DNA from 3 places in the Microbacterium betulae genome. Region 3 is predicted to be linked to each of the others. Evidence: predicted binding sites of a transcription regulator. Region 3 holds the regulator's gene; each other region holds the start of a gene.
What was found. The regulator HspR, encoded in region 3, represses chaperone genes until heat shock. The targets are predictions, from matches to a motif close to AAGTTGAGTCNNNNNGACTCAACTT.
Positions count from the first base shown of each region.

Region 1: a site for HspR is predicted at 5,193-5,217, ahead of N8K70_RS16830 (ATP-dependent Clp protease ATP-binding subunit). Genes of this name have one in related genera too.
Region 2: a site for HspR is predicted at 3,234-3,258, ahead of N8K70_RS06020 (ATP-dependent Clp protease ATP-binding subunit). Genes of this name have one in related genera too.

Region 1 covers NZ_CP118157.1:3,578,388-3,585,264, reverse strand. Annotated here, with positions in the region: gene N8K70_RS16855 (ABC transporter ATP-binding protein) at 1-258, shown strand, start outside; gene N8K70_RS16850 (zinc-dependent metalloprotease) at 255-2,474, shown strand; gene N8K70_RS16845 (small multidrug efflux protein) at 2,577-3,122, opposite strand; gene N8K70_RS16840 (sensor histidine kinase) at 3,279-4,475, shown strand; gene N8K70_RS16835 (response regulator transcription factor) at 4,472-5,074, shown strand; gene N8K70_RS16830 (ATP-dependent Clp protease ATP-binding subunit) at 5,240-6,877, shown strand, end outside.
Region 2 covers NZ_CP118157.1:1,264,366-1,271,242, forward strand. Annotated here, with positions in the region: gene N8K70_RS05995 (AAA family ATPase) at 1-9, shown strand, start outside; gene N8K70_RS06000 (sensor histidine kinase) at 19-1,512, shown strand; gene N8K70_RS06005 (WhiB family transcriptional regulator) at 1,566-1,814, opposite strand; gene N8K70_RS06010 (histidine kinase) at 2,040-2,435, shown strand; gene N8K70_RS06015 (EI24 domain-containing protein) at 2,442-3,182, opposite strand; gene N8K70_RS06020 (ATP-dependent Clp protease ATP-binding subunit) at 3,305-5,824, shown strand; gene N8K70_RS06025 (3-deoxy-7-phosphoheptulonate synthase) at 5,991-6,877, shown strand, end outside.
Region 3 covers NZ_CP118157.1:3,313,471-3,320,347, forward strand. Annotated here, with positions in the region: gene glgX (glycogen debranching protein GlgX) at 1-716, opposite strand, end outside; gene N8K70_RS15640 (ribokinase) at 803-1,699, opposite strand; gene N8K70_RS15645 (heat shock protein transcriptional repressor HspR) at 1,949-2,392, opposite strand; gene N8K70_RS15650 (DnaJ C-terminal domain-containing protein) at 2,413-3,396, opposite strand; gene N8K70_RS15655 (nucleotide exchange factor GrpE) at 3,471-4,091, opposite strand; gene dnaK (molecular chaperone DnaK) at 4,091-5,950, opposite strand; gene N8K70_RS15665 (MFS transporter) at 6,136-6,877, shown strand, end outside.

The sequences.
Region 1 (6,877 bases), 260 kb from region 3:
CCGGTGTCGGCCCTCGACGTCCTGACCCAGGCGCAGGTCCTGGATCTCCTCGTCGACCTGCGCGAGCGGACCGGGCTCGCGATGCTGTTCATCTCGCACGATCTGGGCGTCGTCCACCACCTCAGCGACCGGATCGCCGTCATGACCGAGGGCGTGGTCGTCGAGACCGGGCCGGTCGACGATGTCTTCCTCCGCCCGCAGCATCCGTATACTCAGCGACTGCTCGAAGCCGTCCCCACCCTCGAAGGAATCCGATGACGTTCCGCACGCGACAGCACGACGACCGACTCCTCCTCGCACTCCCCTCGCCGGCCGGGCACACGCTCCTCTACGGCGCGCTCGAGCGCGGCCTCGGGTCGAGCCGCCTCCCGCTGGACCGCGGTTTCCCGACGCCCGTCCTGCTCGTGCGCTGGCACGTGTCGGGCGAGGCCGTCGTGTGGGAGGCGCTGCCCCACGGCCTCGGGGTCGGCAAGGACGTCATCGCCGGCGCCGACGTGACGGGGCCGGCGGCGGACGCCGCGGTCGACGACTCCTTCGCCGCGTCGGTCATCGCGCGCACGCCGCTCGTCGACGCGGAAGGCGGGCCCTGGACCGACCCGCGCGACCTGCTGCTGGCCGATCCGTTCCGGCTCGGGGAGAGCCTGTCCTCCGCGCCGTGGGGCGGGCGCCCGCGTGCGGAGTACTCCGTCGACGCCGCCCGTTCGGGCGTGCTCGCCGCGGGAGCGGACGCGCTGGCTGGGGAGCTCGTCTACCGTCGCGGACGCGAGCTCCCCGCGGGGGACGACGTGCGGCTGCCGGGCTCGGTGACGGGGCCGGACGCCGCCGCGGAGCCGTCGCTCCCGTCGGATGGCGTGGGCCTCCGGCTGCGGGCCTGGTTCGCCCCCGCCGCGTCGGCCGCGGCTCCCCTCGCGCACCATCCGCGCTCGGGGGGATCGCCCATCCCGTGGCGCGACTTCCGCCGCTCGGACCGTGCGGAGGCGGCGGTGCAGCCGCGCTTCCGCCCGGGAGAGCCGGTCGAGTACCTCGTCGATCCCGGCATCCCCGAGCCGTACCGCACGGCCGTCCTCGACGGGCTGAACTGGTGGCGCGAACCGTTCGCCGAGCACGGCATCGACTTCCGCGCCCGGCTGCCCCAGAAGGGCGAGGACCTCTGGGGCGCGAGGACGAACGTGGTCGTCTGGGTGCATCGCACGGGTCGCGGATGGTCGCTCGGCGGGTCGCAGTCCGTGCCGTTCACGGGCGAGATCCTCCGCGGCACCGTCCGGCTGGGCAGCGAGCGGATCCTGCAGCTGCGGCAGCTGTTCGAGACGATCCTGCAGCCGTTCGGCGCACCCGACGAGGCCGAGCGTCTCGCCCGGATCGAGGAGGCGCTCCTCGGCCGGCTCCGGCAGCTCGCGGCCCACGAGGTCGGCCATTCGCTCGGCTTCTCCCACAACTTCGCCACGCACGTGCAGTCCTCGCCGTCCGTGCTCGACTACCCCTTCCCCGACATCGGCCTCGACGACGGCGGAGCGCCCGTCCTCGTCGACGCCTACCGGGACGGGCTCGGCGACTGGGACGCCCAGCTGCTGCGGCATGCGTACGCGGCGGCGCCCGCGCAGGACGCGCTCGCGACGCTGACCGAGGGGGAGTCCGCCCATGCGACGGGAGCCGCGCCCTGGGTCGCGCACCGCGGCGCCGCGGACCCGCTCGCGGCGCTCGATCACCTCCTCCGGGTGCGCGGGCGGGCGATCGCCTCGTTCGGCCCCTCCGCCGCGCCGGGGCACGTGCAGCAGGGCGAGCTGCGCGAGCGGTTCGTGCGGCTGTTCCTGCTCCACCGGTTCCAGGCCGACGAGGTCACGAGCTTCGTCGGCGGGGCGGACTACGCCTACGGCACGGTCGACGACCTCCGTCGCCGGAGGACGGCGGTCACGGACGCCGCCCTGCAACGGCGCGCGCTCGCCGCGGCGGCCGATCTGCTGCGGGCCGACGTGATCGCCGTGCCGGACGAGGTCACGGCCCTCCTCGCCCCGTCGGCCGACCGCTACGTCGACGGGCAGGGGGCGACGCCCTCGCTCCTCGGACGCCTGTTCGACCCCGTGGCGCTGAGCGGCGCGGCGGCCGCGGTCGTCGTGCTCCCGCTGCTCGGCGTCGAGCGCCTCAACCGCATCTGGCTGCAGAACGTGCGGGACGCCGAGCTCCCCGGCGTGGCGGAGGTCGTGTCGGCGCTCGCGTCGGCGGCGTCGGATGCTCCTGCGGGCGCCTCGGTCACCGGGGGCGCGGGCGGGTACGCCGTGCTGCACGCCGCGGTGCACGCCCTCGCCTCGGATCGCCTCCACGCCGGTGCGCGCGACGCCCTGCGCGGCGTCCTGGGCGCCTGGCCGGACGCGCGCCTCGCGGCACAGGCGCTGTCCGCGCGAGACGCCGTCGAGCGGGATCCTGCCGCGGCACGGCGCTACGCGGTTCCCGTCGTCCCGGCCGGCGCGCCGCTGTAGGGCGGGAGGGGGCGCCTGAACGCCGCGCCGCTCCACGCGGAGGCGGGGCGCCGGCCGGGACACCGCAGCGACCGCGCCGCCGGGTCGCCGCCCGGATCGGGTTCAGCCCACGGCCGAGATGACGCCCGTCAGGATGAGGGTGATCGCCGTCGTCCAGCCGGCGATCGCGAGCGCCTGCCAGAAGAGGATCCGTGCCCTGCCGACGCCGGCCGCTGCGAGCATGGTCGCCGTGAAGTGCGTCGGCAGCAGGAGGGGGCCGAGCAGGCTCACGCCCGGGACGCCGTAGCGCACGAGCGCGCGCTGGAACTTCTCCCTGCGCGGCGAGGTCGGCTCGACGACGGGCCCGACGACGCCGCCGCCCGCCTGCCCGGCCGCGACGAGGGCCTCGTCCCGCACGCGCCCCTGGCGGCGCGTGACGACGGCGCGGCGCGCGCCCGCACCGAGCAGCACGAGCAGGGCGACGCATGCGAAGTTGCCGATCGCGGCGGCGATGCCGGCGACGACCGGGTGGATGCCGCCGATGATCCCGATCGCCGCGGCGCCCTCGCCCTCGATGAACGGGACGGCGCCGGCGAGGGCGACGATGAGCGGTTGGACGAGGTCGGGCACCTGTGCCACGAGGTTCTGGAAGGACTCGATGAGGTTCATGCTCTGCTCCTGTTCGCCGTCGCGTCGGGGCCATCCCCGTGGACGCCTCCAGTCCATCGCCGCCGGCCGCGCCGCGGCAGTGCCGGGATGTCACCGGATCCCGGGCATCCGGCACGCGCCATCCGTGACATGTGTCACGGCCGTACTGTGGACGTCGTGAGCACGAGGTCGCGTGAGAACCCGCCCGCGGGCCGTGCCGCGCTCGATCTGACGCGCGGCGTCTCGGCGACGTGGTGGTACACGGTCGGGGGCGTGGTCCTCCTCGAGCTCCTCGTCGTGCTGCTCTCGACGGTCGCGTGGCGGCCCGTGAGCGACTCGGCGTCCCAGACGGCGCTCGTCCTCGTCGCCGGCCTCGTGTGGACGGCGTCGACCGTCCCTGTGCTCGTCGCCTACCGCGACCGCACCGATTCATCGCCGCTCGTCGCGCCCGGGCTGGTGTCGTTGCTGCTCGTCGCGGCGGCCTGCGGGATCACGGTGGGCGCCGTCGTGCAGAGCTGGGTCGTCGCCGCGCTGCTCCCCGTGCAGGCGATCCTGCTTCTCAACTGGCCGCGCGGCGTCCGGCTGCGACTCACCCTCGCGCTCACGGCCGCGCAGGGACTCCTGTGGTTCGTCGATTCGCGCATCGACGTCGACGGCGGCATCCTGAGCTCCGCCGGCTGGCCGGCCGTCGCGGTGTACGCGATGATCCTGCCCGCGATGACGGTCTTCTCGCTGTGGTGGTGGGATGTGCTGGTCGCCCTCGATCGGGCACGCGTGGCGGAGGCGAAGCTCGCCGCCACGCAGGAGCGGCTGCGCGTCGCGACCGACGTCCACGACCTGCAGGGCCACCACCTGCAGGTCGTCGCACTGCAGCTCGAGCTCGCCGAGAGGCTCATGGGCCGGGGCGAGGACGCCGCGATCGAGCAGGTGCGCGCGGCCCGCGTGAGCGTCGCGGAGGCGATGCAGGGCACGCGAGACCTCGCGACGGGTTTCCGGTCGGTGCCGCTGGGCGACGAGCTCGCCAACGCACGGGATCTGCTGCGGGCCGCGGGCGTCGACGTGTCGCTGACGGTGCCGCCCGACGCCGGCGGCGCCCCGGCCTCCGTGCTGGGGCCGGTCATCCGGGAGACCACGACGAACGTGCTGCGTCACGGCGGCGGTCGCCGCGCGCGGCTGTCCCTCGTCCGGGCGGACGACGGATGGCGCTACGAGATCGCGAACGACCGGATGACGGACGCGCCGGAAGACCCGGACGGTGCGGGGCTGGACGGCGTCGGCCGCCGCGTCGCCGACGCGGGAGGGACGCTCGACGTGCGTCGGGACGGCGAGGAGTTCGCCGTGACCGTGACGGTCCCGGCGGAGCCGGCACGATGATCCGCGTGCTGCTCGCCGACGACGAGGGGATGATCCGCTCGGCGCTGGCCGCCCTGCTGCGCCTCGAGGACGACATCGACGTCGTGGCGGAATGCGCCGACGGCACCCAGGCGGTCGCGGAGGCCATCCGCCTCGAGCCCGACGTGTGCCTGCTCGACCTCGAGATGCCCGGTCTCGACGGCGTGGAGGTCGCCGCACGCCTGAGCCGCTCGATCACGGCCCGCTGCGTGGTGGTGACGCGGCACGCACGCCCTGGCGTGCTGCGACGTGCGCTCGCCTCGGGAGTCGCGGGGTTCTTGCCGAAGTCGCGCGGCGCCGACGAGGTCGCCGAGGTCATCCGCCGCGTGGCCGCGGGGGCCCGGTACGTCGACCCCGAGGTCGCCGCCGACGCGCTCGCCGACGAGCGCTGCCCCCTCACCGCGCGGGAGCTCGACGTGCTGCGCGTCGGGCGCCGTGGCGAGACGACCGGCCAGATCGCGCGGACGCTGTCGCTCGCTCCCGGCACCGTGCGCAACCACGTCTCCGCGGTGCTGAGCAAGCTCGGCGTCGAGACGCGCCAGCAGGCCGTGCTCCACGCCGAGGAGCACGGCTGGATCTGAGCCGGCTCGTCAGCCTCCCCGTTTGTGGGGGGAAAACGCCGCTTTCCCCACCGGGTAAACGGCGTTTTCCCCCCACAAACGGACATCGTGCGCTTCCCTCCAGCACCCGCAGATGTTAAAGTTGAGTCATGACGGCTCAAGTTTCACGACCGCAGGAGGAACACGATGCAGGCGAACCAGGTGCCTGAGCAGCAGGAGGAGCAGAAGAGCGCCCTCGAGCAGTTCGGCATCAACCTCACCGAGCGTGCCGAGCAGGGCAAGCTCGACCCGGTGATCGGGCGCGACAGCGAGATCCGTCGCGTCAGCCAGGTGCTCACCCGGCGCACCAAGAACAACCCCGTGCTCATCGGCGAGCCCGGCGTCGGCAAGACCGCCGTGGTGGAGGGCCTCGCGCAGCGCATCGTGGCGGGCGACGTGGCGGAGAGCCTCAAGGGCAAGGCGCTCATCTCGCTCGACATCTCCGCCCTCGTCGCCGGCGCGATGTACCGCGGCCAGTTCGAGGAGCGCCTGAAGAAGGTCCTGCAGGAGATCTCCGAGTCCGAGGGACGCGTCATCACCTTCATCGACGAGCTGCACGTCCTCATGGGCGCGGGCGGCGGCGAGGGATCGGTCGCGGCGGCCAACATGCTCAAGCCCATGCTCGCGCGCGGCGAGCTGCGCCTGATCGGCGCCACGACGCTCAACGAGTACCGCGAGTTCATCGAGAAGGACGCCGCGCTCGAGCGTCGGTTCCAGCAGGTGTACGTCGGCGAGCCGACCGTCGAGGACACCGTCGCCATCCTGCGCGGACTCAAGGGGCGGTACGAGGCGCACCACGGCGTGACGATCAGCGACAGCGCCCTCGTCGCCGCGGCATCCCTCTCGAACCGCTACATCCCGAGCCGGCAGCTGCCCGACAAGGCCATCGACCTCATCGACGAGGCGATGAGTCGCCTCAAGATGGAGATCGACTCCAGCCCCGTCGAGATCGACCAGCTCAAGCGCCAGGTCGACCGGATGCGCCTGGAGGAGCTCGCGCTGAAGAAGGAGAAGGACGCCGCGTCGAAGGAGCGCCTCGCGAAGCTCCGCGAGCAGATGGCGACGGCCTCGGCCGAGCTGGACGTCCTGGAGCGGCGGTGGGAGCGCGAACGCGGCGGCCTGAACCGGGTGGGCGACCTCAAGAAGCGCCTCGACGAGGCCGTCACCGAGCGCGATCGCGCCCTGCGCGAGGCCGACTACGCGAAGGCGTCGAAGCTGCAGTACGAGACCATCAAGCAGCTCGAGGCGCAGCTGGCCGAGGCCGAGCAGCAGGCCGACGTCGTGAGCGAGGAGCCGCGGATGGTCAACGAGCAGGTCACGGAGGACGACATCGCCTCCGTCATCGCCGCCTGGACGGGCATCCCCCTCGGGCGCCTGCTCCAGGGCGAGACGGAGAAGCTCCTGCACCTCGAGGCGGAGCTCGGCAGGCGCCTGATCGGGCAGAAGGACGCCGTGAAGGCCGTGTCCGACGCGGTCCGCCGCTCGCGCGCGGGCATCAACGACCCGAACCGTCCGACCGGCTCGTTCCTCTTCCTCGGGCCGACGGGCGTGGGGAAGACCGAGCTCGCCAAGGCGCTCGCGGAGTTCCTCTTCGACGACGAGCACGCCATGGTGCGCATCGACATGTCGGAGTACGGCGAGAAGCACTCCGTCTCGCGCCTCGTCGGCGCCCCTCCGGGATACGTCGGGTACGAGCAGGGCGGCCAGCTCACCGAGGCCGTGCGCCGGCGCCCCTACGGCGTCGTGCTGCTCGACGAGGTCGAGAAGGCGCACCCCGAGGTGTTC
Region 2 (6,877 bases), 1.6 Mb from region 3:
TCGGCATAAACTCGTTCCGTGTCGACCCTCAGCGATCTCGTCTCCGCCCAGGGCCGTTCGAGCGAATCCGACATCGAATGGCTTCACCGTCTCGCCGGAGACGGACAGCTGCTCGCGGACCTCTCGTCGGCCGACATCGTCGTGTGGGTGCCCACGGCCGACGACTCCTTCATCGCCGTCGCGCACACACGGCCCGGGGGAGCGGCGACGCTGTTCTACCGCGACATCGTGGGCGGGCGGGTGCGCCCCCAGTGGCAGGCCCAGGTGCGCGAGGCGTTCCAGAGCGTGCGGATCGTCGACTCCTCGTCTCCGGAGTGGTTCGAGGAGACCCCGACGCGCGTGCGCGCGGTGCCGATCGCCATCCGCGAGGACGAGGGACTGCGCGCGATCGGCGTGCTCACGCGGCATACGAACCTCGGCGACGTGCGCACGCCGTCGCGTCAGCAGATCACCTTCAACGACTGCGCCGACGATCTGTTCGGCATGATCGCCACGGGCGACTTCCCCGACCTCTCCGCGCCGACGGGTCCGCGGCGCGGGGCGCCGCGTGCCGCGGACGGGCTCATCCGTCTCGACGTCGACGGCATCGTCACGTTCGCGAGCCCGAACGCGCTCTCGGCGTTCAACCGGATCGGCTTCGCCGAGGAGCTCGAGGGCGAGGAGCTCGCCGACGTCACGAGCCAGATCCTTCCCGTCTCGCGCGACGTCGACGAGCGTCTGCCGATCCTCGTGTCGGGGCGTGCGCCGTGGCGCAGCGACATCGAGTCGGGCGGGGTGACCGTCTCGCTGCGCGCCATCCCGCTGAAGGATCACGGCCATCGCACGGGCGCCATCGTGCTCTGCCGGGATGTGAGCGAGCTGCGCAACCAGGAGCAGGAGCTCATCACGAAGGACGCGACCATCCGCGAGATCCACCACCGGGTGAAGAACAACCTGCAGACGGTCGCGTCGCTCCTGCGCATCCAGGCGCGGCGCACGTCCTCGGAGGAGGCCCGCGAGTCGCTGCTGCAGGCGATGCAGCGGGTCGCGGCCATCGCCGTCGTGCACGACACGCTCTCGGAGGGACTCGCGCAGAACGTCGACTTCGACGAGGTGTTCGCCCGCGTGCTGCGGCTCGTCGCGGAGGTCGCGGCCGCGCAGAATACCGTCGCGCACACGCGAACGACGGGGCGCTTCGGGACGCTCCCCAGCGAATACGCGACACCCCTCGCGCTGGCCCTCACGGAGATCGTCACGAACGCCGTCGAGCACGGTCTCGCGGGGAGGGAGGGCGATGTGGAGATCGTCGCCGACCGGGACGACGACCGGCTCGAGGTGCGCGTGCGGGACACCGGCAGCGGCCTTCCCGACGGTCAGGTGGGGCGGGGCCTCGGCACGCAGATCGTGCGGACGCTCATCCAGGGCGAGCTCAGCGGCACGATCGAATGGTCGACGATCGACGAGCCGGGAATCGCCTTCGACGGCGGCACGCAGGTGACGATCGCCGTCCCGCTGCGCTGGATCCGCAGCTGAGTCCGGACAGGAGAGAGGCCCCGCCGCAGCGGGGCCTCTCTCCTGTCAACGCGTCAGGACGCGCGGCGCGCGCGGGCGGCGCGACGCTTGAGGGCACGGCGCTCGTCCTCGCTGAGGCCGCCCCAGACTCCCGAGTCCTGGCCGGTCTCGAGGGCGTACTGCAGGCAGACCTCGGTGACCGTGCAGCGGGCGCAGACCGACTTCGCCTTCTCGATCTGGTCGATCGCCGGACCGGTGTTCCCGACGGGGAAGAACAGCTCGGGGTCGACGGTGAGGCAGGCGGCCTTGTCGCGCCAGTCCATAGGGGTGCTCCTTGCGGGGTGGGTTTCTCAGAGAAAGCACAGCGTGACGAATCGGGTGGGTTACGCTGGATGTGCGTCGGGCCGTCTCGGCTCCGACCCACCACGCTGTGGGAAACACACCGTTAACAATTGTCATACACGCGTCGATTTCGGGCAAGAGTTTTTTCTCTCCGTTCCCTGATGGCACGCCGTGAACGGTGTGAGAGACGAAGAGCGGGAGAGCGGATGCCGGTGCCTCCGATCGTGCGGATCGCGACGGTCCTCGTCGCGCTGGAGGCGGTGGGCATGCTCGCGCTCGCCGGATGGCAGGCCGTGACGCTCGGCACCGCCGAGGTCACGTCGCTTCCGAGCGCGATCGCGCTCGTCGTCCTGACGGTCGTCGGCGCCGTGGCCGTGGGGGCCTTCGCCCTCGGCATCGGGGCGGGGCGGTCGTGGGGACGCTCCGGCGCGATCGTCGTGCAGCTGCTCGTCATCGCGATCGCGGTGGGGTCCGTGACGGGCGCGTACGCCCAGTGGGGGATCGGGGCGGCCCTCGGGCTGCCGGCCGTGACGGTGCTCGTGGTCGTCCTGCTCGCGACGCGCGACGCCGGTCGCGCCGAGGCCCACGGGAACGCCGGCTGACGGGGATCAGCGACGCGCGGCCTCGTCGTCGAGGAGCGCCTGCGCGAGCAGCGTGCTGCCGGCGACCGCCGCCGGCATCGCGACGATCGCGGCGAGCGGCACCATGAGGCACAGGTGCGTGGCGACGCCGAAGCCCCACACGCGTGCGCGGCGGGCGCGCCGCAGCGCACGCCGCCGCCGGGGCCCGAGCCCGCGGGCGGAGAGGGCGCGCGCGGTGAGCTCGTCGGCGAGCATCCAGCCGCTCAGGGCGACGCCGGTCGTGGCGGCGAGCGGCGCGCCGACGAGGGGCGCGAAGCCGATGGCGACGGAGAGGGCGGCCACGCCGAGACCCCGGAGGACGAGCGAGAACGCATCCCGTGCGGAACGCCAGAGCCCGTAGCGCGCCTCGGGCACCCCGCCGACGGCCTCCTCCTCGACCGAGCGCCAGACCCGGTCGTAGAACGGCTCGCCGACGAGCAGGGTGAGCGCCGTGAAGGTCGTCACGGCGAGGACGATCCCGCCGGCGAGGACGGCGATGCCGATGAGGATCCGCACGGCGATCGCCCAGAAGGCGCCCCCGTCGTCGGCGAACGGCGTGAGCGCGTCGACGAGCGCGGGGAGGAAGGCGACCAGGGCGATGATCCCCGCCGTCATGAGCGCGCCGACGACGGCGCCGGGGACGAGCGCCGCCGCCATCGTCCGCGGGCGTCGGCGCCACCATCCGAACCCCGCGAAGAGGGTGCGCACGCCCTGCCAGAACTCGCTCATCCCTCCATGTAACCAAACGGCGGCGGGAATACCGGACGGGCTCATCCGTTTGACTTGATATAGTCCGACTCAAGTTCTCATACTTGACACGGATCGACGCAACTTCGAGGAGACGACGGGATATGCCCGAGAACAACTTCCCCCAGGACGGCCCGAGCTCGTTCGACGAGTTCCTCGCCCGCTACCTGCAGGGCGAGCGTGCTCGCGTGACACGCTCCATCGATCTGAGCCGCTTCCTGGGCGCACGTACGCAGGAGCTTCTGCAGCGGGCGGGGCGCTTCGCCCTCGAACGCGGCCAGCGCGAGCTCGACGCCCTGCACGTGCTGCGCGTGCTCGTCGAGGACCCCGCCGTCGCCGATGCGGTCGGCCGGGTCGGAGGCGACGTCGCCGCCATCGGCCGCGCCGCCGAGGAGAGGCTCCCGCGGCCCGGCGAGGCGGCGGAGGTCGACACGGCCGCGGTGACGCAGGCCGTCCAGCGAGCGCTGTTCCACGCCTTCCAGGTCGCGCGCTCGTCCGGGTCGACCTACATCGATCCCGAGCACCTCTTCTTCGCCCTCGTGCTCGCGCAGGACACGCCCGCCGGCCAGATCCTCGCCGGCTCCGGCGTGACGGCGGAGGCGCTCACCCAGGGCGTCCGCGAGGCGACGGCGCCCGGCGCCGCGCCCGCGACGCCCGAGCAGGGCGCGAGCGGCGGCTCGATGCTCGAGAAGTACGGCACCGACCTCACGGCACGGGCGCTCGCCGGAGAGCTCGACCCCGTGATCGGACGCGCCGACGAGATCGAGCAGACGATCGAGATCCTCTCGCGCCGGACGAAGAACAACCCGGTGCTCGTCGGCGAGGCGGGCGTGGGGAAGACGGCGGTCGTGGAGGGGCTCGCATCCGCCATCGTCGCGGGCGCCGTCCCGGACCAGCTCCGCGACAAGCGGGTCGTCTCACTCGACCTGCCGGCCATGCTCGCCGGCACGCGGTACCGCGGGGACTTCGAGGAGCGCCTCACCAAGACGATGGACGAGGTCGCGGCCCGCAAGGACGAGCTGATCCTGTTCGTCGACGAGATCCACATGCTCGTGGGCGCAGGCGGCGGCAACGACGGGGCGATGGACGCGGGCAACATCCTGAAGCCCCGTCTCGCGCGCGGCGAGCTGCACCTCGTCGGCGCGACGACCCTCAGGGAGTACCGCGTCATCGAGAAGGACTCGGCGCTGGAGCGCCGCTTCCAGCCGGTGCGCGTGGGCGAGCCCTCGATCGGCGACGCGGTCGCGATCCTCCAGGGCCTGCGCCCCGCGTACGAAGAGCATCACCGCGTGAGCTACACCGACGACGCCCTGCGCGCGGCGGTCGAGCTGAGCGACCGCTACCTCACCGAGCGCGTGCTCCCGGACAAGGCGATCGACCTCATCGATCAGGCCGGCGCGCGCCTGAGGCTCCGTCTCGGCGCCCCCGTGGACACGCAGGAGCTCGTCGCGCGCCTGGCCGAGCTCGAGGGGGAGAAGAACGCCGCGGTGTCGGCCGAGCACTACGAGGAGGCGTCGCGCGTCCGCGACGAGATCGTCGCCCTGCAGGCGCGTCTGGCCGAGGCCACGACACCCGGCGACGGCGTCGGCGCGGTCGTCGGCGAGCCCGAGATCGCGGCGGTCATCAGCCGGACGACGGGCATCCCCGTGAACCGGCTCACCGAGAGCGAGCGCGAGCGCCTCGCGACGCTGGAGGACGAGCTGCACGCGCGCGTGGTCGGGCAGGACGACGCCGTCGCGGCCGTCGCGAAGGCCGTCCGGCGCAGTCGCACCGGCATGGGCGACGCGCATCGTCCCGTCGGATCCTTCCTGTTCCTCGGCCCGACGGGCGTGGGCAAGACGGAGCTGGCCAAGGCGCTCGCGACGAGCCTGTTCGACGACGAGAGCGCCGTCGTGCGCTTCGACATGAGCGAGTTCGGCGAGCGGCACACCGTGTCGCGGCTCGTCGGATCCCCTCCGGGATACGTCGGATACGACGAGGCCGGGCAGCTCACGGAGCGCGTGCGGCGCAACCCGTACTCGATCGTGCTGTTCGACGAGATCGAGAAGGCCCATCCCGACGTGTTCAACCTGCTGCTGCAGGTGCTCGACGACGGCCGGCTGACCGACGGGCAGGGGCGCACGGTCGACTTCCGCAACACGGTCGTCGTCATGACGTCGAACCTCGGAAGCGAGTTCCTCACATCGCGCTCCGGTGCGATCGGCTTCTCGGCGACGGGGCGCGAGTTCGACGAGAAGGATCTGCGCGATCGGGTGATGGGGCGCCTGCGCGAGTCGATGCGGCCGGAGTTCCTCAACCGGATCGACGAGATCGTGCTGTTCCGCCGGCTCGACGAGGAGCAGCTCGGCCGCATCGTCGGCCTCCTCCTCGGCGCGACCCGCGAACGGCTCGCCCGGCGCGAGGTCACGCTGGAGGTGACCGAGGCCGCCGTCGCGTGGCTGGCCGAGCGCGGCTACGAGCCCGAGTCCGGCGCGCGTCCGCTGCGTCGGCTCATCCAGCGGGAGGTCGACGACCGCATCGCCGACCTCTTCGTGAGCGGCGAGCTCGCCGACGGCGGCGACGCCGCGCTCGACGTCGTCGACGGCGAGATCGTGGTGCGCGCGTACGCTAGGGTTTCCTCATGACCAAGCGCTGGTATGCGTATCTCGAGTCGGCTCTGGAGGGGCCGGCGGCGATGTAGCGCTACCCGCACCCTCAAGAGCCGACAGGGCAGAGCGAAAGCTCTGCCCTTCGCCGTCACGGCGGGCTCTGCGCAGGGTCCGCCGCCGATCACGGACAGGACCCCGCACGATGACCACTCTCGAGGCCGCACCGGCCGTCTCCGATCTGCACGTCGCCGCGTTCACGGCCATCCCGAGCCCCGCCGAGATCGCGGCGGAGCTGCCCGCCGGGCCCGATGAGGCCTCGCTCGTCCGGCGGAGCCGGGAAGCGGTGCGCGCGGTCATGGCGGGCGACGACGACCGGCTGCTCGTCGTCGCCGGCCCCTGCTCCATCCACGATCCCGTCGCGGGGCTCGACTACGCCCGGCGGCTCGCCGCACAGGCCGAGCGGCATCGCAACGACCTCCTCGTCGTGATGCGCGCATACTTCGAGAAGCCGCGCACCACGGTGGGGTGGAAGGGCCTCATCAACGACCCGCACCTCGACGGGAGCCACGACGTCGAGGCCGGCCTGCGGGCCGCCCGGCGCTTCCTGCTCGACGTCGCCGCCTTGGGGCTTCCGACCGCGACGGAGTTCCTCGAGCCCCTGAGCCCGCAGTACATCGCCGATCTCGTCGCATGGGGCGCGATCGGGGCGCGCACGACGGAGAGCCAGATCCATCGCCAGCTCGCCTCGGGCCTGTCGATGCCGATCGGCTTCAAGAACGGCACGGACGGCGGCCTGCAGGTCGCCGTCGACGCCGCCGTCTCGGCGTCGGGCCCCCAGGCGTTCCTCGGAATCGGCGGCGACGGACGCGCCGGCCTCGTCACGACGACCGGCAACCCCGACACATCGGTGATCCTGCGCGGCGGCGCCGACGGGCCGAACCACGGGCCCGAGCACGTGCGGCGGGCGAGCGAGCGGCTCGCCGCGGCGGGCCTGTCGCCGCGGCTGATCGTGGACGCGAGCCACGGCAACAGCGGCAAGGACCACGTGCGTCAGGCGGAGGTCGCCGCCGGGCTCGCGGAGCAGGTGGC
Region 3 (6,877 bases):
AGCGTGTTGTAGCCCCAGTAGTTGACGACGCCCCGCTCGAGCAGGGCGGGCTCGGAGAAGAACTGCTGCACGGGGAGCAGCTCGACGGCCGTGACGCCGAGATCGCGCAGGTACTCCACGACGGCCGGCTCCGCGAGGCCCGCGTAGGTTCCGCGCAGCGGCTCCGGGACGCGGTCGTGCAGCTTCGTGAAGCCCTTCACGTGGAGCTCGTAGATCACGGTGTCGCGCCACCGCGTCCTCATGGGCTCGTCGCCCTCCCAGTCGAACGACGGATCGACGACGACGCTGCGCGCGGTGTACGCGGCCGAGTCGGTGTCGTCGCGGACGGTCTCGTCGTCCTCGCGCGCCCCGTGGATCGGCTGCTCCGCGATGATCGTGCCGCTCGTCGCGAGGGCGTAGGGATCGAGCAGCACCTTCCGCGGGTTGAAGCGGTCGCCGTTCGCCGGATCCCACGGCCCGTCGACCCGGTAGGCGTAGCGCTGCCCGGGCGCGATGCCGGGGATGGCGCCGTGCCAGACGCCCAGCGAGCTCTCGGTGAGCTCGTGCCGCGTCTCGCGGCCCGCCTCGTCGAAGAGGCACAGCCACATGCGCGTCGCACGCGGGGCGTGGACGGCGAAGTTCGTCGACTCGGCGCTCCACGTCGCACCCAGCGGCCGGTCGCGTCCGGGCCAGATCGCCGTCGTCTCACCCATCCGGGTCCATAGCTGCGGGCTCACACGGTCATTGTCCACGAGGTGACGACGGGGAGCAGCCATTGCGCGTCGGCGCTCCGGGACGAGAAGCGCATCCGGCGCGCGGCGTCCTAGCCGAGCACGGCCTCGATCTCCGCACGCGTCGGCATGGCCGGAGCCGCTCCCGGCCGCGTGACGGAGAGGGATGCTCCGGCCGTCGCCGCCTCGACGGCCTCCGGGAGCCCGGCGCCGCAGGCGAGCCAGGCGATGAGCACGCCGACGAAGGTGTCGCCGGCGCCCGTCGTGTCGACCGCGTCGACCGTCCGCGCCGGCACGACGTCGACGATCTCGCCGCCGCGGGCGATCAGGGCGCCCCGCGAGCCGCGCGTGACGATGACCGTGCCGGCCCGCTCGCTGAGACGCCGGGCCGCAGCCTCGCCGTCCTGCTCGCCGGAGAGCGCCAGCGCCTCCGACGCGTTCGGCACGAGGATGTCGACGAGCGGCAGCAGGCGAGCGGCCCCCGCGACGACGGGCGCGGGGGTGAGGACGGTCAGCGCGCCGGCGTCCCGCCCTGCGGCGAGCGCCCGCTCGACCAGCCCGAGCGGTCGCTCGAGCTGGAGGACGACGGCGGATGCCCGGGCGATCTGCGCGCGGTCGGCCTCCGCGAGCGCCGCCTCGCCGTTGGCGCCCGCGACGACGACGATGCTGTTCTCGCCGTCGTCGAGGACGCTCACCTGCGCGATGCCCGTCGGCTCCGCGGATGTGCGCAGGGCCGCCGTCCCGATTCCCTCGGCCTCGAGGAAGCCCCGCAGCTCGCGCCCGAACCCGTCGTCGCCCACGGCGCCGCCGAACTCCACGACGGCGCCGGCGCGTCGAGCCGCGACGGCCTGATTGAGGCCTTTGCCGCCGGCCCCGGTCGCGAAGCCCGTGCCCGCCATCGTCTCGCCGGGCTCCGGAAGGCGCGGCTGCCGGGTGATGAGGTCCATGTTCGCGCTGCCGATCACGACGATCGGTCCTGCCTGACTCATCCGCTGCCTCTTCCCTCGTCGGCCGGGGCTCCGGCCGTCCGCACCTTCACGCTAACGCCCCGTCACGGGTGAAACGCACCTGTCGCATATATGCCGCAGTTTGTGTGCTACATTCGAAGAGCCCGAAACGCACGAGCGTGCGAGTGCCCGGCCGCTTGACCCCCCCCCTCTGCGGCCGGGCACTCGTGCTCTGCGCAGGCTGACGCCATCCCGACCGGTCACGACGCGGGACGGCGGACGGCGGGGCTTCTACTCCTCCGAGCGGGGGCGCCAGAGCACGACGTCGGTCTGCCGCCGCACGCGCGTGCCGGAGCGCAGGGTGATGACGGCGCCGTTCGCGCTCGTCGCGAAGACGCGGGCGCCGGGGCGCTGCTCGCGTTCCGCGCGCAGCTCCTGCTCGAGCGCCCTGACTCGCCCGCGCAGCTCCTGCACCTCGTTCTCCATGTGCAGGATGCGCTCGATGACGGCCAGGCGGACGCCCTCGGTCGACAGGCGCGCGACCTCCCGCAGCTGCTCGATGTCGCGCAGGGAGTACCGGCGGGATCCGCCGCGCGTGCGGCCGGGGACGACGAGGCCCATCCGGTCGTACTGGCGAAGGGTCTGCGGATGCATGGCGGCGAGCTCGGCCGCCGCCGCGATCGGGAAGATCGGGGCGCGGGGATCGACTTCGGCCGGATCGCGCGGGATCGGCATCGTGCTCACCTCCTGGTTCGCTACTGCCGGGCTTTCGCCATCATGTCAGCGCGCGGGTTCTCCTTCGGCTCCGCCTCGCGGTACGCGTCGAGCGCCGCGCGCGCCCTGTCGTCGAGGTGGGAGGGGACGGCGACGTGCACCTCGGCGAGCAGGTCGCCTGTGCCCTTCTGCGACGCGATGCCGCGCCCCTTGACGCGCAGCACACGGCCCGAGGGCGTCCCGGGTGCGACGCGCAGCTTGACGGGGGTGCCGCCGAGGGTCGGGACCTCGATGGTCGCGCCGAACACCGCCTCGGTGAAGGTGACCGGCACCGTCACGCGCACGTTGAGGCCGTCGCGTGTGAAGACCGGATGCGGGCGCACGGCGATCTCCACCACGATGTCGCCGCTCTCGCCGCCGTCCGAGGAGGGACGGCCGCGGCCGCGCAGGCGGATCTTCTGCCCGTCCGCGACGCCTGCGGGGATCTTGACCTTGAACGGCTTGCCGTCCTCGCCCTGCAGCGTGATGGTCTCGCCCTTGGCGGCCGTGGTGAAGTCGATCGTGGTCCGGGCGCGCACGTCGGCGCCCTTCTGCGGGCCGCCGAATCCGCGGAATCCGCCCGAGGGCTGCCCGAACCGGCCGGAGCCGAAGTTCGTCGTGCCGCCGCCTGCGCCGAACATCGAGAAGATGTCGTCGAAGTCTGCGGGGCTGCCGCCGCGCTGCTGCGTGAAGCGGCTGAACACGTCGTCGAAGCCGCCGCCCGTGCCGCCCGCGGTGAAGCGCGCTCCGGAGCCCATGGCGCGCAGCTCGTCGTACTCGCGGCGCTGCTCCGCGTCGGAGAGCACGGCGTACGCCTCGCTGATCTCCTTGAACTTCGCCTCGGCGGCGGCGTCCCCCGGGTTCGAGTCGGGGTGGTACTTGCGGGCGAGCTTCCGGTAGGTCTTCTTCAGCTCCGCGTCACCGACGTCCTTCGAGACGCCCAGGACCTTGTAGAAGTCCTTGTCGAACCAGTCCTGACTGGCCATCTGCACCTTCTTCTCACGTTACGTCTCACGGGGGAGGGCGGCCGGCCCCGCCACGGCGGGGCCGGCCTGCACGGTCACTCCGCCGGGACGGCGACGACGACCTTCGCGGGGCGCAGCTCCACGTCGCCCAGCCGGTACCCCACCTCGACGACCTCGAGGATCGTGCTCTCGGTCGCACCGGGGGTGGGCTGCTGGAAGATCGCCTCGTGGCGCTGCGGGTCGAACGCCTCGCCGGCCTCGCCGAAGGCCGTCAGGCCCAGGCGCTCGGCGACTCCGCGCAGCTTGGCCGCCACCGCCGAGAACGGCGTGCCCTCGGCGAGGTCGCCGTGCTTGTCGGCACGGTCGAGGTCGTCGAGCACGGGCAGCAGGCCCTTCACGGCCTCGCCCTTCGCCCGGGCGATCTCGACCTCACGCTGCTCCTCGGTGCGGCGGCGGTAGTTGGCGTACTCCGCCTGCAGGCGCTTGAGGTCGTGCAGCAGCTGCGTCTCGTAGTCGCTCTTCTCCGCCTCGGCCGCCTCGTCCGTCTGCTCGGCGCTGAGGATGTCGTCCACGGTGAAGCCGTCGACGCCGTCCTCGGCCTCAGCCTGCTGCGCGTCGGGGTCGGAAGCGCTCGCCTCCGACCCGTCCGCGGCCGGCTGGACCTCGTCGCCGTCGGGCTGCTCTCCCTGGGGCTCTTCGAAGTCCTTGTCGGTCATCAGCTCTTCTTCTCGTCCTCGTCGTCGACGACCTCGGCGTCGATGACGTCCTCCTCCGGCGACTCCTGCGCGCCGTCGGGAGCGTCCTGCGGCGCCTGGGCCTGCTCGGCCTGGGCCTGCTGGTAGATGGCCTCTCCCAGCTTCGTCTGGCTCTCGTTGAGCGTGTCGAACGCGGTCTTCACCGCGTCGTCGTCGTCACCCGCGAGAGCGGTCTTGAGGGCGTCGACGTCGGCCTTCACGGAGTCCTTGACCTCGGCGGGGAGCTTCTCGTCGTTCTCCGAGATGAGCTTCTCGATCGAGTACGCGAGGGTCTCCGCCTGGTTGCGGACCTCGGCGGCCTCGCGGCGCTTCTTGTCCTCGGCCGCGTGCTCCTCGGCCTCGCGGACGAAGCGGTCGATGTCGTCCTTCGACAGCGCGCTGCCGCCGGAGATCGTGATCTTCTGCTCCTTGCCCGTGCCCTTGTCCGTCGCCGACACCTGGACGATGCCGTTGGCGTCGATGTCGAAGGTCACCTCGACCTGGGGCACGCCGCGCGGGGCTGGGGCGATGCCGGTGAGCTCGAAGGTGCCGAGCGGCTTGTTGTCGCGGGTGAACTCGCGCTCGCCCTGGAAGACCTGGATCGCGACCGACGGCTGGTTGTCGTCGGCGGTCGTGAAGGTCTCGCTGCGCTTGGTCGGGATGGCCGTGTTGCGCTCGATGAGCTTCGTGAAGATGCCGCCCTTGGTCTCGATGCCGAGGCTGAGGGGCGTGACGTCGATGAGGAGGACATCCTTGCGCTCGCCCTTGAGGACACCGGCCTGGATGGCGGCGCCGACGGCGACGACCTCGTCCGGGTTGACGCCCTTGTTGGGCTCCTGCCCGGTCTCGCTCTTGACGAGCTCGCCCACGGCGGGCATCCGGGTCGAGCCGCCCACGAGCACGACGTGCGCGATGTCGGACACCTTGATGCCGGCCTCGCGGATGACGTCCTGGAACGGCTTCTTCGTGCGCTCGAGCAGGTCTTTGGTGAGGTCCTCGAACTTCGCGCGCGTGATCGTCTCGGAGAGCGAGACGGGGCCGTTCTCGGTGAGCGACAGGTACGGGAGGTTGACACTGGTGCTCGTCGACGAGGAGAGCTCCTTCTTCGCCTGCTCCGCGGCCTCCTTGAGCCGCTGGAGGGCGATCTTGTCACCCGAGACGTCGACGCCCGTCGTCTCCTTGAACTGCTTGATGAGGTAGTCCACGACGCGCTGGTCCCAGTCGTCGCCGCCGAGGCGGTTGTCGCCGGAGGTGGCGCGCACCTGGATCGTGGAGAAGTCGTCGTCCTTGCCCACCTCGAGGAGCGAGACGTCGAACGTGCCGCCGCCGAGATCGAAGACGAGGATGAGCTCGTCCTCCTTGCCCTTGTCGAGGCCGTAGGCCAGCGCGGCCGCCGTGGGCTCGTTGATGATGCGCAGGACGTTGAGGCCCGCGATCTCGCCGGCCTCCTTGGTGGCCTGGCGCTCGGCGTCGTTGAAGTACGCCGGGACCGTGATGACGGCGTCGGTGACGGTGTCGCCGAGGTACTGCTCGGCGTCGCGCTTCAGCTTCTGGAGGATGCGCGCCGAGATCTCCTGCGGCGTGTACTTCTTGCCGTCGACGTCGAAGGTCCAGTTCGTCCCGATGTGACGCTTGACCGACGCGAGGGTCCGGTCGACGTTGGTGACGGCCTGACGCTTGGCGGTCTCGCCGACGAGCACCTCCCCGTCCTTCGTGAACGCGACGACCGAGGGGGTCGTGCGGAAGCCCTCGGCGTTGGCGATGACCTTGGGCTCGCCGCCTTCGAGGACCGAGACGACCGAGTTGGTGGTCCCGAGGTCGATACCCACAGCACGTGCCATGTTGCTTCTCCTTCTGTTGCTGCCTGAAGTCTGCGCGCGATCTTGAGCCGCGCTGACTCAAGGATAGGGCCCCGGCACGGCTCTGTCAACAAACTTGATACGGCCGGACTCAAGTTCTGAGGCGCGTCATACTGAGGCGGACGGCGCGGCGCCGCGCCATCCGCCGTTCACCGAGGAGCCCTACCATGACCGACATGCCCGAGCGCGCGCGCCCACCTGCGCCTCCCCCGACCGCGGACAGCGCGGCGGTGCCCGTCATGGGCCTGGAGCTCGCGGAGCGCAGGCGCACGTCGCGCGCGACGATCTTCGCGTGGGCGCTCTGGGACTGGGCGACGCAGCCGTTCAACACCGTCGTCCTCACCTTCATCTTCACGGCGCTGTACCTCACGACCGACGCGTTCCTCCCGCCGGAGATCCGGTCGCTGCCCGAGAGCGACCCCACCCGGGTCGCCGCCCTCGCGGACCTCGCGTCGGGGCTCGGATGGGGCACGACGGCCGCGGGGCTCCTCATCCTGTTCCTCGCGCCCGTGCTCGGGCAGCAGGCGGATGCCGCCGGCCGCCAGAAGCTGTGGCTCGGCATCGGCACGGGCGCGCTCATCGTCTGCATGCTGGGGCTGTGGTTCGTCGAGCCGGAGCCCGCGCTCTTCTGGCTGGGCGTCGCGCTCATCGCCGCCGGCACCGTCTTCGGCGAGATCGCCGCGGTCAACTCCAACGCGATGCTCATCGGCATCGCGACGCCGAAGACCATCGGCCGGGTGTCGGGGCTCGGATGGGGCTTCGGCTATCTCGGCGGCATCGTGGCGCTCGTGCTCGTCGTCGTCTTCTACGCGGGCGGATGGTTCGGGCTGCCCGACGACGACGGCCTGCCGTTCCGTATCATCGCGGTCGGCTGCGCGCTGTGGACCCTCGTGTTCTCCATCCCCGTCT